Regions from separate parts of the Pseudoalteromonas sp. 13-15 genome, predicted to be linked through region 1. Evidence: predicted binding sites of a transcription regulator. Region 1 holds the regulator's gene; each other region holds the start of a gene.
What was found. The regulator LexA, encoded in region 1, represses DNA repair genes until DNA is damaged. The targets are predictions, from matches to a motif close to TACTGTATNNNNATACAGTA.
Positions count from the first base shown of each region.

Region 2: a site for LexA is predicted at 3,836-3,855, ahead of ATS72_RS07010 (YebG family protein). Genes of this name have one in related genera too.
Region 3: a site for LexA is predicted at 1,639-1,658, ahead of ATS72_RS02095 (SulA-like leucine-rich domain-containing protein). Genes of this name have one in related genera too.

Region 1 covers NZ_CP019162.1:2,630,966-2,636,213, forward strand. Annotated here, with positions in the region: gene ATS72_RS12200 (hypothetical protein) at 1-438, opposite strand, end outside; gene ATS72_RS12205 (hypothetical protein) at 685-1,065, shown strand; gene ATS72_RS12210 (PaaI family thioesterase) at 1,067-1,510, opposite strand; gene lexA (transcriptional repressor LexA) at 1,687-2,304, shown strand; gene coxB (cytochrome c oxidase subunit II) at 2,720-3,862, shown strand; gene ctaD (cytochrome c oxidase subunit I) at 3,862-5,248, shown strand, end outside.
Region 2 covers NZ_CP019162.1:1,500,227-1,505,474, reverse strand. Annotated here, with positions in the region: gene ATS72_RS07025 (MlaA family lipoprotein) at 1-298, shown strand, start outside; gene ATS72_RS07020 (EAL and HDOD domain-containing protein) at 363-1,586, opposite strand; gene putP (sodium/proline symporter PutP) at 1,919-3,397, shown strand; gene ATS72_RS07010 (YebG family protein) at 3,469-3,783, opposite strand; gene ATS72_RS07005 (ComEA family DNA-binding protein) at 4,101-4,397, shown strand; gene ATS72_RS07000 (DUF6170 family protein) at 4,408-4,710, opposite strand; gene dsbB (disulfide bond formation protein DsbB) at 4,716-5,234, opposite strand.
Region 3 covers NZ_CP019162.1:413,411-418,658, reverse strand. Annotated here, with positions in the region: gene ATS72_RS02105 (NCS2 family permease) at 1-819, opposite strand, end outside; gene ATS72_RS02100 (tetratricopeptide repeat protein) at 939-1,394, shown strand; gene ATS72_RS02095 (SulA-like leucine-rich domain-containing protein) at 1,683-2,126, shown strand; gene ATS72_RS02090 (YchJ family protein) at 2,156-2,635, shown strand; gene ATS72_RS02085 (DUF6172 family protein) at 2,950-3,252, opposite strand; gene ATS72_RS02080 (VC2046/SO_2500 family protein) at 3,448-3,975, opposite strand; tRNA gene ATS72_RS02075 (tRNA-Tyr) at 4,088-4,172, shown strand; tRNA gene ATS72_RS02070 (tRNA-Tyr) at 4,222-4,306, shown strand; gene ATS72_RS02065 (M48 family metallopeptidase) at 4,377-5,063, opposite strand.

The DNA of each region.
Region 1 (5,248 bases):
TTTTTTATAACCGCTTTCTCTTGGTCCTAAACCTAATAAAGTGGTACTTACTGGTTGAGCATCAATAAGTAAATGCGCGTGTGCATTAGCAATTATTTGCTGTTTGTTGGGGGCTTTAAATGGTTGCCCAGTAATGCCATTAAAACTTTGAGGGTTGCCTTCACTGGTTACAGTTATAAGTGGGGTAGATAAAAAATGCGCAAAGGTTATTTTAGTCGGATTAGTGACTTGCGAAACAATATTATCAATTGATGCCACGTAATCGCTGCTTTTAAAGGGGTTAACTAGGGTGCGTGTTGCTAGGTGTTTACCATGTACTTTTTCAAGCGGGATAGCGCTCATAACCAAACCGCCAAGCAACCAAGCTAGTATTTGTATTCCTAATAAATAGCCCAACCATTTATGAAGTTTACGTGCTGGTTTAAAAACTTTTTTCATGTGTGTTTATCTTATTATTTTTACGAGACATTTTACGCGATGGTTGAGCAAGGTGAGTGCGACAAAATGTCGCACTAGTGCATTAAAATAGCGTTTCAGCACAATAGCGCCAATTGTAAGCAGCAATAGCACTCTAAAATAAGAGTATTACTATATAAAACGTCTATTTATAGGGTGTTGATTTGGTATAAAGGTAAAACTGCGTTAAAGTTTGCATGGTAACCATTAGAGGATAAATACGAGACAATGTCGGAAATTCAATTTTTAAATGTAGATCTAGAGCTTGAGTCAAAACAAGATATTAGTGTGCTGGTGGCCGACCTAAAAAAAGTCGCAACGATTTTACATTATGACAAAGACGAATACCGTCAATTAGCACGTATTGAGGTAGCTGGCGATGTAAAATCACCAGACAAAGCAATAAACCATATATGTGAGCTTATTGAGTCATGTTCACGCAATGCATTAAAGCAATGGTTAAGCTGCTCACGTAGAACGTTTGATATAGGGTTTGAGTCAGGCACGTCGCCAAAATGTTTTAATCAAGCTTTACATGCAGATACACTACTGCGTATATCTGCTATTGGCGCGGGTATGGAAATAACAATTTACCCTCTCGAAAAATAACTTACGTCTTTCGCTCAACAACGGCTGCGGTCATTTTTGATACGCAGCATAGCTCGTTGCGGCTGTTTGTAATTTTTATTTCCCAAACAGAGCTTCGTTTTCCAATATGAAATGCGCGTGCTGTTGCCGTTAATGTACCATTGCGAGAAGCCTTTAAATGGCTTGCACTTATTTCTTGCCCAACACAGTAAAACTTTGTGAAATCAACTACAAAATTAGCAGCATAGCTCGCTACGGTTTCGGCGAGTACAACGTTTGCGCCGCCATGAACCATGCCAATAGGGTTATGGTGTGCAGGGATTGCAGGCATGGTTGCTACTAGATAATCGTCGCCTATCTCTGTTATTTCGATTCCCATGGTTTTCATTAGCGTCCCTTGGCCATTAATGCCTTCGTCCAATTGTTTACACAATGCTAATGTAATGGGTTGATGCCAAATACTCATATAGATTCCTTTAAATTTAATGTAGCAAGTTACTATTTTTATAGGCTATTTTAGAAAGCCCCTAAAATGTACACGTAAGGAAGTAATTTGGCTATTTGAACGAATAATTTAAATTTGCGATTTTTATTTAACTGTATATACTCACAGTTAAATGTACTGTATGGAAAACCAGTTGTATGCGCCCATTAACTAAACGCCAAGCTCAAATACTCGAATTAATTAAAGTGTTTATTAAAGACACTGGTATGCCGCCTACACGTGCCGAAATAGCACAAACGTTAGGGTTTAAAAGTGCAAATGCCGCTGAGGAACATTTAAAAGCCCTTGCCAAAAAAGGGGTGATTAAAATGAAACCTGGCGCAAGCCGTGGAATTCAACTTGTTGAAGAAGAGGAGCCAGAACAATTAGGTTTACCGCTTATTGGCCGAGTTGCGGCAGGTTCCCCTATTTTGGCGCAAGAACATGTTGAAAGCCACTGTAAAATTGACCCATTAATGTTTAAACCAGCTGCCGACTTTTTACTGCGCGTAAACGGTATGAGTATGAAAGATATAGGCATTATGGATGGCGATTTACTTGCTGTGCATAAAACACAAGTGGCTGAAAATGGTCAAGTTGTGGTTGCCCGTGTTGATGACGATGTAACCGTAAAACGCATCGAAAAAGCGGGTCGTCAGGTATTGCTTCATGCCGAAAATGACGAGTTTGCACCAATTAAGGTCGATCTTGAAACTGAGTCGTTCAACATTGAAGGCTTAGCAGTGGGTGTAATTCGTAACGCGGACTGGATGTAGTTTTTCTTATTTTATAAAAAGCGCACTTTTTTGGTGCGCTTTTTTTATTTTTAAAATTTTGTTTGTTTTTTATTCACACTCTTTCATTTCATCCTTAGCCCTTACCACCTCTCGATTTGAGCTATTTCTCTCTACGTTCAACTAAGTCAACTCTCTACTTTTTATATATTTATTGTTTGTTTTTAATACAAAAAACTTGCATGGTGGTTAAATATTAACTAATTGTTAATAAGCTGACGCTGGCAATACTCATCGCTTTTAAGTTTTGAGCACACACAATAAACTTTTGCTAGCGCAGTGAATGCCAATTTTTATAAATAAAACGGCATTAATAAAAAAATAAAAATAACGAATTGGCGTTTAAGCCGTATGCCTCTTCGCTTTGCACTAGCAACAGCATCAAAGGAGTCGTCACATGGGTAAACTTAGTTGTACCTTGTGGCTTATATTGTGTGTTTTTCCGCAGTTAGCCTTGGCAAATAGCCAATTTAATATGCGTAAAGGCGTTACAGATATAAGTGAAAATGTTTACGAATTACACATGACCATATTTTTTATATGTTGTGTGATTGGGATAATAGTGTTTGCCATTATGCTTTGGGCACTCATTCATCATCGCAAATCTAAAGGAGCGGTTCCCGCTCAATTCCACGAAAGCACCAAAGTAGAAATTCTTTGGACCGCCATTCCATTTGTTATTTTAATTGCTATGGCAGTGCCAGCTACAAAAACGTTAATAGCGATGGAAGATGCCAGTAAAGCCGACTTAACAATTAAAGTTACAGGTTCACAGTGGAAATGGCATTATGAATACATGGGAGAAGATGTAGAGTTTTACTCAATGCTTGCAACTCCTCAGGATGAAATAACTAATTTAGCTGATAAAAACCCAAATTATCTACTTGAGGTAGACAAACCCCTCGTACTGCCAATTAATCAAAAAATTCGTTTTTTAATGACCTCAGATGATGTTATCCACTCTTGGTGGGTACCAGACTTTGCCGTTAAAAAAGATGCCAACCCAGGCTTTATTAACGAAACATGGACCAACATAAACGAAGAAGGCATTTACCGAGGTCAGTGTGCTGAGCTGTGCGGTAAAGATCACGGGTTTATGCCCGTTGTGGTAGAGGCCAAATCTGAGGCTGACTTTAAAGTATGGTTGGCCGATGCTAAACAAGCTAAGCAACAAGCAGCTTTAGCTGATGCCGCTTTACTTGATCAAACATTACCTAAAGAAGAGCTAATGGAGCTGGGCGCTCAAGTATACATGGCAAGTTGTGCAGCATGTCATCAACCTACAGGGTTAGGGCTACCGGGCGTATTTCCGGCTCTAAAAGGTAGCCCAATTGTACTTGGCGATATAAAAGGTCATATAGACATACTTATTCATGGGAGCCCAGGTACGGCAATGCAATCATTTGCCAAGCAGTTATCTATAAAACAATTGGCTGCGGTTATTACTTACAAGCGAAATGCATGGGGTAACGATACCGGTGATGTTATTCAGCCTAGTGAGATTCAAGCAGCACTTGATGCCGACGTGGAGGCTAACTAATGAGTAGCATAGCAGAACAACCAAACGCCAATGAAGCGCATCATGCTCATCATCCAGCTAAAGGCTTTAAGCGCTGGCTTTATACAACAAATCATAAAGATATTGGCAGTTTATATTTAATATTTTCGTTGACCATGTTTTTAATTGGTGGCGCCATGGCTATGGTGATCAGGGCCGAACTATTTCAACCTGGGTTGCAGTTGGTCGATCCCCACTTTTTTAATCAAATGACTACAGTTCACGGTTTAATAATGGTGTTTGGCGCCGTTATGCCTGCCTTTACGGGATTAGCCAATTGGATGATACCGTTAATGATAGGTGCGCCAGATATGGCATTACCTAGAATGAATAACTGGAGCTTTTGGATCTTACCTTTCGCATTTTTAATTTTGCTTGCTTCTTTATTTATGCCTGGAGGAGGTCCTGCTTTTGGCTGGACCTTCTATGCTCCGCTTTCAACCACATACAGTAACGACAATACTGCCTTGTTTGTATTTGCGGTGCACATAATGGGTATTAGCTCAATTATGGGTGCTATTAATGTGGTTGTGACTATAGTTAATTTGCGTGCACCTGGCATGACGTGGATGAAACTCCCCTTGTTTGTATGGACATGGCTAATAACGGCATTTTTACTCATTGCTGTTATGCCCGTTTTGGCAGGGGCGGTGACCATGGTTTTAACCGATAAATATTTTGCGACTAGCTTTTTTGACGCTGCCGGCGGTGGCGATCCGGTGATGTTCCAGCATATATTTTGGTTTTTTGGTCACCCCGAAGTTTACATCATGATTTTGCCAGCGTTTGGTATCATTTCAACCATAGTGCCTACTTTTTCGCGTAAAAAGCTATTTGGCTATGCATCTATGGTTTATGCCACGTCATCTATAGCATTGCTAAGCTTTATTGTGTGGGCGCATCACATGTTTACCACCGGTATGCCGGTAGCTGCAGAGCTATTTTTTATGTACTCCACAATGCTGATATCGGTACCTACCGGCGTGAAAGTATTTAATTGGGTAGCCACCATGTGGCGCGGGTCTATTAGCTTTGAAGTCCCTATGATGTTCAGTATTGCTTTTATAGTGCTGTTCACATTAGGTGGTTTTTCAGGGTTGATGCTTGCTATTACTCCCGCTGATTTTCAATACCACGACACTTATTTTGTAGTGGCTCATTTTCATTATGTGTTAGTGACAGGGGCGGTATTTTCAATCATGGCCGGTGCTTATTACTGGCTGCCAAAATGGACTGGCAATATGTTTAATATCACGCTGGCTAAGTGGCATTTTTGGTTGTCGTTAGTCAGTGTAAATGTGCTGTTTTTTCCAATGCATTTTGTGGGTTTGGCTGGTATGCCTCGCCGTATTCCTGATTATGCACTGC
Region 2 (5,248 bases), 1.1 Mb from region 1:
GCTACCTGCAATGGGGCCTACTACAGCAAGAAACTTAACCGGTGACGTAGTAGACAACTTTGTTCTGCCTGAAATTGCCTTAACTACGCCACAAACGGTGCTAGTATTTGCGTTAAAAGCGGTAGAAGCGCGTGCTTCATTAATGGCGCAAGAAGGGCTTTTAAATGACTCACTTGACCCGTATTTATTTGTAAAAGATATTTATTTTCAGCGTCAGTTATTCGAACTTTACGATGGCAACCCGCCAATTAAAGAAGAGCCTGCTGACTTTGATGAAGACTTTTTAGAAAGTTTATAAGCCAAATCAAAATAAAAACGCCAGCTTAATGCTGGCGTTTTTATAGAATAATGCTTGGCAAGTATTAGGTATTAACCATCAAGCTCATTTGCTCGTTCACCCAACTAAGTGCCTCGTGATACGCATCAGGTACTTTATCGGCAATATTAAGTGCTGTTGAAATGTCGTTTGCTTGTGACCAATCAGCCTTTTCGTAATGTTTTACAAGGTTTAAGTATTGCGCTAATAACCCCTCGTTATCTAACAGAGCTGCCTTAATATCGTTAGACAAAGGAAGCTTTTGCATCACACTTTGCATACTTTCATCTAAAATAGCGTCCATTAACGACATCATACCGGTTAAAAATGCCATGCCGGTGTCTTTCATTTGGCCATGTGAAATAGCTAACAGCTCACAAAAGCGAGCGCGTGTAAGTGATAGCCTAATTAACTCTACCGGTTTATCAGCCGATACTTGTGCAGCAAATAACAAAGAGAGAAGTTTTTTGATCTCTTGAGCACCTAAAACAATAAGTGCTTGTTTTATTGTGCTTATTTCAGCTCGTCGTGTAAAGGCTGCTGAGTTTGAGTATCGGAGCAGTTTGTAAGATAGGTTTACGTCGCGCTCAAATACATCGGTGATTTTTTTTAGGTCCATCTCTACGCTTGACGTTTGGTAAAGTAATTCTGCAAGCGCCATTTCTGATGGTGGTAACGCTTTACTTTGTACCATTTCTGGTTTTGAAAAGAAAAACCCTTGAAAATAATCAAAGCCAAGCTCTAACGCTAAGCTATATGCTTCGTGCGTTTCTACTTTTTCAGCTAAAAGCTTTATATGAGGGTGCGCCTTTAGCTCTTTTATAATGGTTTTTATTGTTGCTAAATCACACGTTAAAAAGTCGATTTTAATAATATCGATAAACGGATAAAAGTGGCGCCACACCGGCTGGTGAATGTAATCATCGAGCGCGATGGTGTAGCCTTTGTCTTTGAGGTTTTTAACAATCGCAAGTAAACGTTTACCCGGTTGAATTGTTTCAAGTATTTCTACAACAATGGTGTCTTTACCCAACAGGGTAGGGTAACCCTTAAGTAAGGTTTCTAGTGTAAAGTTAATATAAGCCGGTTTGTTATCGGTTAAGTCTTCTAAACCAAAGTTAAACTGACTGCCCTCAATTAAGCGTGTAGTTGCTTCGTCACCATCTATATTGGGAAATACATTATCTACGCCATCACGAAATAAAAGCTCATAACCAATAAGCTCTTTATCACGATTTAAAATAGGTTGGCGCGCAGCATAAAAATACATAAAAAAATCCGTGTCAGTCGAGTCAGTCGCTATTGTAATAATATATTAGAAAACATACAAAATAGCATGCTGTATATTTTACTAAATAATAAAATATCATTATTAAATAAAAGCGTTTGGCTATTTTTTTGCGTGTAAAAAAGTTTTTTTAGCAATTGTTTTCAACATGATTATTTTTAAACTAAGAAAATGCAACAAATAGAGATTTTTGTTACAAGCATGATATAGTCCAAAGGAATGCTTTTATCCTAATAGTGACTTTATTATAAAATTTTAAGAGTCAATATTCGGATCAAAAGCCTGCTACTTTTAATTGTTTTATGGAGGCGAATTTGGAAACAGGAATGATCATTTCATTGTCACTATATTTTGTTGTTATGTTAGGTATTGGTTTATATGCCTATAAGCAGTCAACAAGTGATGTTTCTGGTTATATGCTGGGTGGTAGAAACTTGTCGCCAAGTGTTGCAGCACTCTCAGCGGGTGCTTCAGATATGAGTGGCTGGATTTTAATGGGGTTACCTGGCGCCATGTTTGTTACTGGCTTAAGTAGCACATGGATTGCATTTGGCTTAATTGCCGGTGCATGGTTAAACTACTTTTTAGTCGCGCCGCGTTTAAGGGTTTACACTGAAAAAGCTAATGACTCTATTACCATCCCTGATTACTTTTCTAACCGATTTAACGATGAATCAAATTTACTCCGTGTTGTGTCGGCTGTTGTAATTATTGTGTTCTTCACACTGTATACCTCTTCAGGTGTTGTTGCCGGTGGTAAACTATTTGAAAGCTCATTTGGCTTAAGCTACGAAATGGGGCTATACATCACAACGGGTGTTGTTGTTTTGTATACACTCTTTGGCGGCTTTTTAGCGGTTAGCTTAACTGACTTCGTGCAAGGCTGTATTATGTTTATTGCACTTATTTTAGTACCCGCTGTAGCTTACTCTTTATTAGAGCAACCACTGCAGTCAACCCTAAACAGTGTTAATCCAGACATGCTAAGTTGGATAGGCGCAGGGTCTGCGCTAGGTATTATTTCAGCAATGGCGTGGGGCTTGGGTTACTTTGGTCAACCACATATCATTGTTCGCTTTATGTCGGTGCGCAGTGTTAAAGATATGCCAACAGCACGTCGTATTGGTATGTCTTGGATGATTGTTGCTGCAATTGGTGCAGTAGGTACGGGTATTTTTGGTGCAGCATACACTTATGAAAATAATATAGTTGTGGATGATCCTGAAACTATATTCTTGATCCTGTCAGAGCTGTTGTTTCATCCACTTATTGCTGGCTTTTTACTTGCAGCAATATTAGCTGCAATAATGAGTACAATTTCATCTCAGCTATTAGTAAGCTCAAGCTCACTAACTGAAGATTTTTACAAAACATTTTTACGTAAAGAAGCCAGTGACGCAGAGCTTGTACTAGTAGGGCGCATTAGTGTGTCTATTGTTGCAATACTTGCTATTTACCTCGCATACGATAGAGACAGTTCTATTTTAGACTTAGTGAGTAATGCATGGGCTGGCTTTGGTGCTGCATTTGGTCCGCTTGTATTGTTTAGCCTTTACTGGAAACGTATGAACTTTGCGGGTGCGCTTTCAGGTATGGTTGTGGGTGCAGTTACTGTTTTACTATGGATTTATGGCCCATTCACAATCAACGGTGAAAGTTTAAGTAGCGTAATGTACGAAATTGTCCCAGGCTTTATACTTGCAAGTATTGCTATTGTAGTTGTAAGTTTAGCAACCAATGAGCCTAACTCAGATATAACAACGTTATTTGATGAAGTTGAAAAAGAGCTTTAATTAATATTCGTTTTTATAAAAGCTATAAAAAAGGGAGCAACTAAGTTGCTCCCTTTTTATTTGCAAAATGTTTAGCTTGCTTGTTTAGCGTTGTTATCGTCAATAGATGCAACGTTATCTGATTTTTTATTTTTACTTGCCACTTTAGTAGTAGGCTCTTTGGCACCTTTAAGTACCGACATAAAGTCGTCTTTACTTTTTGCTATTTCTAACGCAAGCGATTCTATTTGTTGCTCACTCAATGGCACGTCTACTTTTTCTAGCATCAGCTCAAGTGATTCTGCTATGTCTAGCATTTTGTCATAGGCATCAGCTTCTTTCTTAGTAGTAAACGTCATACGCTCGACTCCGTTTCGTTCTACAACATATTTAACAACAACAGCCATGATTTCTCCTGCAAACTTGCTTGGCACTGTGGTTTATAAAAAACCATAAGATTACTGTTTTTATATACAGTAAAGGTTTGCAAGTAAATATGCAAGCGCAGAGTTGTAATTTTTAAGTGTCTTAAATTTGACAAAAAACGGTAACTTAACTTTATTTAATATATCACTTGGTTGTACCAGCTGCATTTTAAGGATTTCGGATAAAAGTGATAATGCATTTAGGTACTTCCAAAGTGGCTAGCCTCGCGTTTGTCATTTATGGTCTTCCCTAATAATTAAAATAAATATGTTCTAAAATGGACAATAAGGACGAATAAATGAAAATATTTAAACTTTTACTTATAGCAAGTTTGCTAAGTATCCTACCCATTACTACCTCTTACGCGCAATTACCTGAAGTGAGCAAATCTATGGCTCCCATCGAAGCGGTAAGTATTAATGATGCAGATGCAAAAATGTTGGCTAAACTTCCTGGAATTGGTAAAAAGAAAGCACAAGCAATAGTAAATTACCGAGATGAAAATGGTTCATTTACAAGCCTTGAGGACTTGGCCAAAGTGAAGGGGATTGGCAAAAAAGTAATGGGTAAGTTAGAAGGAAAAGTTAAACTTTAGCAAAAGGGCGCTAAGCGCCCTTTTCATGTTGTTGTAGTGCTTCGTCTAAGTTTTTTCTGGCAAAATTTATATCGACCGGAGCGGTTAATAACGGATAAAAAAGCCCACCGAGTATTAAAAAGGGAATGATTATCCAACCTTCAAAAAGTGTAAATATTAAAAACAACGGGCTTAATAGCAATATTTTGATAATACGCAGTAATACACGGTCGGTAGGTGACAGCATTGATAAAGACCGTGCTATAACAAGCTGTCTCTCGCGTATTTTTAAATGTTGCAACTGTTTAAGTTGACTAGAAAAAAAGGTAAACATAATTATTAAACCGTTCTTTTTAGTATTAAGCGACTACCTAATACAATAAAAAATGTTAGAGCGAATAGCCCAAAAATAATTTCCATCCAAGCCGGCATACTGAGCGATAAAAACTCCCAATCTATGTTACCGCAATCGCCAGTGGCTTCAAAAAAGCTCGGTATCCATTCATGCAGCGGCATAAACGATGGAAAGTTAGGCTCAAACTCGCAGCTAAACGCAAACGGATCTGTTGTTGTTTGCATATCTATGTGCTCACGGGCAATTAAATACCCCCAAATGCTCGATACTCCCCAAGTAATGTAAGCAATTATACGCATTATTTTACTTTGTGGATTAATTGACCCAACAATACCCGCGCCAAGTAATCCTAACACCGCGGTACGTTGATAAATACACATAATGCAGGGCGCTAACCCCATTTTATATTGAAAAAACAATGCGGTTACTTCTAGCATAAAAACAATCGCAGTGAATAAAAGCCAAGGTGTTCGTTGAGTCGGTAAATGCGCAAGCCAGTTCATAAAAAGTCCGCTAA
Region 3 (5,248 bases), 1.1 Mb from region 1:
TCCTTTTTCATCTGCAAGACCAGCCTTTTGCGTTACAGCTACAAGAGTACCTGACGTGTCAAACAAATCGACAAACAAAAATGCAAAAATAACACTAAGCATTGAAAGTTCTAAAGCAGCAGCAAAATCCAACTGCATAAAAGTAGGTAAAATTGAAGGCGGTGCAGCAATAATTCCCTGGTATTCAACTAAACCTAAACCAAGTGAGATAGCAGTAACCAATAAAATACTGATCAACACTCCACTTTTAAAATCACGATATAACAATGCCGCAATAATAAAAAAGCTAAATATAGCCAGTAACGGTCCCGCAGATGTTATGTCACCCAACTGCACAAATGTAGCGGGGCTTGCCACAATAATGCCTGCATTTTTAAGTGCTATTAAGGCTAAAAATGCGCCAATGCCTGTCGCAATAGCCCGTTTTAAAACTAATGGAATGGCATTTATTATCCATTCTCTAACCTTAAATAAACTTAGTAATAAAAATATACAACCCGACATAAATACTGCGCCCAACGCAGCTTCCCAGGTGTATCCCATACCTAATACAACGCCATACGTAAAGAAGGCGTTTAACCCCATGCCAGGTGCTAAAGCTAATGGGTAATTGGCCCATAACCCCATAATAAAACAACCTATTGCAGCAGCAATACAAGTAGCAACAAAAGCAGCACCTTGATCCATTCCCGCTTCTGCTAACATCGCAGGGTTCACGAATACAATGTAAACCATTGTGATAAAAGTAGTCATTCCGGCGATGCATTCTCGTCGAACCGTGGACCCATTTTCGTTAATTTTAAATAAAGCTTCTAACATAATGAACTTACAACAATAAAAAGTAGTGAGATTTTATCATAAAAAGTATATTTTTCAGGACATTTTACCTTGCGATATACTAAACTATTGAAGTAGTTAACTATACCGAATGACAGCATATGATAAAAACCACACCAACAGGTTATGATTTAGAACAACAATTAGACAATATTTTGTCTTTTGTGACACAACCAGGCGATACTAATTCGTCACCTGAAAATGATAGCTCTCAACAAAGTACGCTGAATAAGGCGCTATATTATTTAAAAAATAACCAGCCTGCTTTAGCTGCAAAGTGGATGCGCTTATCGGCAATGTCTGGTGATCACCGAGGGCAATTTTATTTAGGCTTGTTTTTTGTAAAAGGCCAAGGTGTTCCACAAAGTGTATTTCATGGAGTTGCTTGGCTTAGCTTATCGAGTAGCCAGGGCCATGAGCCAGCTACAGTTGCGCTTGCTGATTTAAGAAAATATATAGAAACAAAGCGTTTTAAGGATGCCCAATGTTATGCAGCCAGTTTATATGAACAAATTCATCAATTACAATATGCCCATTTAATCCCCCCTGCCCCTTAGTAAAAGCCCGAAACTTAGCTCGTAAAAGTACTGTATACAGTACAGAGCTATAATTTAAATTTATAAAAAACGTAAGCAAACCTTTTCAACCTGTATAAAAAACACTCACCCACTAACATTCCAATTTAAATAAAAGCGATAAATATCAACAATATAAACATTAAAATACATATCCTTAAAAATAGAATATAAATTTGTATAAAAAAATAGCAAAAAAACACTTGCGCCATAACACTGTATAAACTACTGTATACATGTACTGTATATAAACCCAGTGAGCGAGATGATATGTTACAGCCAATAACCGTAAGAACAGTAAAAAGCTATCAGCAAGACGAACTATCTGATTGTGTTAACGTGATTCAAATTGAAGATGATATATCGGCAACGTTTGAGCTGTTAAAGGTGCTACACCAGTATAATAGTTTAAATGCTTGGACTTTATTAATCGCACCAGATCATGTTCCTAGTAAAGCTTTGCTTGATTCATGTTCAATAGACACAAGTAAACTATTAGTCATTAGGCAAAAACATTTAGTAAATTTAGAATATGTACTGCGTAGCGCACTGCATAATGGTAACTTTGCAGCGGTCATTACATGGACTGATATGTTAAACAATCAGTTATTGAGCAACTTATCGCTTAACTTAAGTAACACAAAAACAAAGTTATACTGTTTTACTAAAAATTCTGACGTACTTGATATACCTTACATACAGCAAGCTTGCTAAAATGATGTTTTAAATCTTATGTAACAATTATGAATTATTTAAATAACAACACTTGCTTTTGTGGAAACCAAAAAAATTACGAAGATTGCTGTGAACCACTGCTATTAGGTGATAAACAAGCAGAAACACCCGAGCAGTTAATGCGCTCTAGGTATACAGCTTACGTACAAAAAAATGCTAAATACGTATACCAAACATATGCAAGTGAAAAGCAAGCTGAAAACCCTGTAAATGAAATTAAAGAATTTGCCACCAGTTGTCGATTTGTAAGCTTATCTGTTATTGAAACAAACAGCGATGAAAATAAAGGGGTCGTTGAGTTTAAAGCTACCTATTTTTATCAAAACCTATATTGTGTGTTACATGAGCGCTCTCAATTTATAAAAGAGCAAACCCAGTGGCGATATCTCGATGGTATTATATTTCCGGTCGCTGATATAAAAGTTGGCAGGAATGATGATTGCCCTTGTGGCAGCGCAAAAAAATACAAAAAATGCCATAGCGCGTAATCCCCTCTTTTTAAGTGAAGTACATTGTTTACTTTACTCCGTTGCTAATTAAATACTCACATTTAATGCATAGCTTCGTAAATTTATTAAACACAACTTTCTCTATAACTTTTAGGTTTAGTACTACCCCTATTAATTAAGTGGTTAATATTGAAGGAAAAAGTAGTGTTAATAACAATTTAACAGTTAAAGCCCTAAAACAATGTGAAATACTTTGAGCTAGCTCAAAAGAAAAAAGCTTGAAGGTAGTCTATAGGCATAAAAAATGGGCCAATGGCCCATTTAAATAATTTGATATGCACAAACGCTAATTATTACTCGTCGTTATCAAGGTCTAGCTGTTGACGCTGTGCAGGTTTTGCCAATATTTCTAAGTAAAAAGACATCAATTCTTGCTTTTCAATATCGCTAATACAGTTGCTGATTTCAGCTACATGAACCACTTGCGCATCTTCAACCGTTTTACCAAACTTACAGTCAAATGCCCAATAATCTGCATCTTCTGGTAGAGTTTTGTTGCGCTCTCTTTTCAAATATTTTTTCACTTCATGCTTTGCAGCATCAACCATACGAGGGTATTTGATTTTCTCGTGATTTAGCGTGAATGTTTTCTTCATTACGTTCCTAATTACCTTGGTTTAATGATAACGGCATTCATGTCATACCATTTGTAGCCATTATAGCAATTGCATTTAATTTTTGGATGCTTTTTTTACATTAAATCAATTTTTAGTCAATTCGGATTTGGTGCAGTCGTAAAATTTAATCAGTGATGGGTAGTGTAACTAGACACTATTTGATGAAATCATAAATTATGCCATCGTCAAATGTAATGGTTCACGCTGATTTACGTCTGTTAGAACGTCATAAAAGCCTGCGACATCCATTTTTGGATTATCTATTTCTATTTCGTCTTTTTGTAAACGTCTTCGCACAGCAAGTTCACAATTATCTATAATGGGTAGGGGTATGTGGTTTACATCATCTCTAATCGAAAAGGGCTCAGGGTTTAAACACTGATTTAGCTTTATATCGACCATGCCTTTATTCTCACCAACCAAAGACAAACGCTGTGCATTAAACTGCCCAATTAGCATATTAAATTCACTGGGTGCTAATAGCTGCTTTGGTCCTGCTCCTAATTGCTCTCTTAACTGCGCTTCTTGAGTTGTGTTTTCTTCAATTTCAGTTTTAGGTAAATGAAATTGACTAAAATCTAAAGCATCTTGTGAAAGCATTGCTAACAGCAATGAAAATTCACCACGGCGGTCTGCATGTACACTTTGGTTTAACCGAGTACTTAATTGCTGCTCTGTGATTAACAAATCATCGATTTGCATAGACTTTAGCCGATTGGAATGAGTAATGAATATTTATCGGCTTTATTTAAATTTTCTTTAGCTTTTTTCTTTACTTAAAGGCACATTTTGCTATTATCAGCGCCGTTGCATTGGAGGGGTTCCCGAGCGGCCAAAGGGATCAGACTGTAAATCTGACGGCTCAGCCTTCGCTGGTTCGAATCCAGCTCCCTCCACCACTTTTCTTACCGCTAAGTTAAGTGGGGCCAAATGTAACAAAAATAGTGTGGAGGGGTTCCCGAGCGGCCAAAGGGATCAGACTGTAAATCTGACGGCTCAGCCTTCGCTGGTTCGAATCCAGCTCCCTCCACCACTTCTTCTATATTCCTATATTCCTATATTCCTATATTCCTATATTCCTATATTCCTATATTCAAATTAGCTTAAAACACCCACTGTAAACTTGTTCCGTTTGCTTTTAGCCAATCTGATGCAATTTTATGATCAGGAAAAAATGCCTCTACTCTAGCCCAAAAGTCCTTACTGTGGTTTAAATACTGCAAATGAGCAAGTTCATGCACTATTACATAATCAATCACGGCATGAGGAGCCCCTATTAGGTGTAAATTAAAAGTTAGCTCTCGCCTGCTGTTGCAACTCCCCCAACGGCGTTTATATATGGCAATACTTAACTTTTGAGGCAATTCTTCTTTCATTATTTTGCAATAATAGCTAATACGCATTTCAATATACGCCGCCAACTTCTCTTCTAAATACTGTTTAATCAAACTTTCGTATTTACCATTGTGATTTTTTATTCTAGTAGAGTGTGTTACCAACAAAACATTATTGTGTTCTTGAATATCAGATAACGAACTTTCTAAAAAACTTAATTTAACCCACTCAGAAAACATCTTAATTTTATTATGGATAAGGGGATACTGCTTAGTATCGACTGCATTAAGCTGCTTTTTTAATTGTGCTTCAATCCAGGGCTGCTTTTCAAGTAACCAACTATCGATTTGTTTTTGGGCAACATAATGGGGAGCATATATAGTAACAGCTTGATCATGTACCTTTATAGCGACTGTTTTTCTTCGTTTACTTTTTTTTAGCTGGTAATCAAACACTACTTTCTCTCATTGACCTAATTTTAAGTATTCACTACAAAAATTTATATACTAATTTGATGTAACCCCATGTTGGTTATCATCTGTGTCATTCATATGATAGCAAAATGCTTCTCTATCAGTTTGACAAAATAAATATAAAAAATAATAACTTGAAAACTATACGTTAAAAAATTGAAACAAAC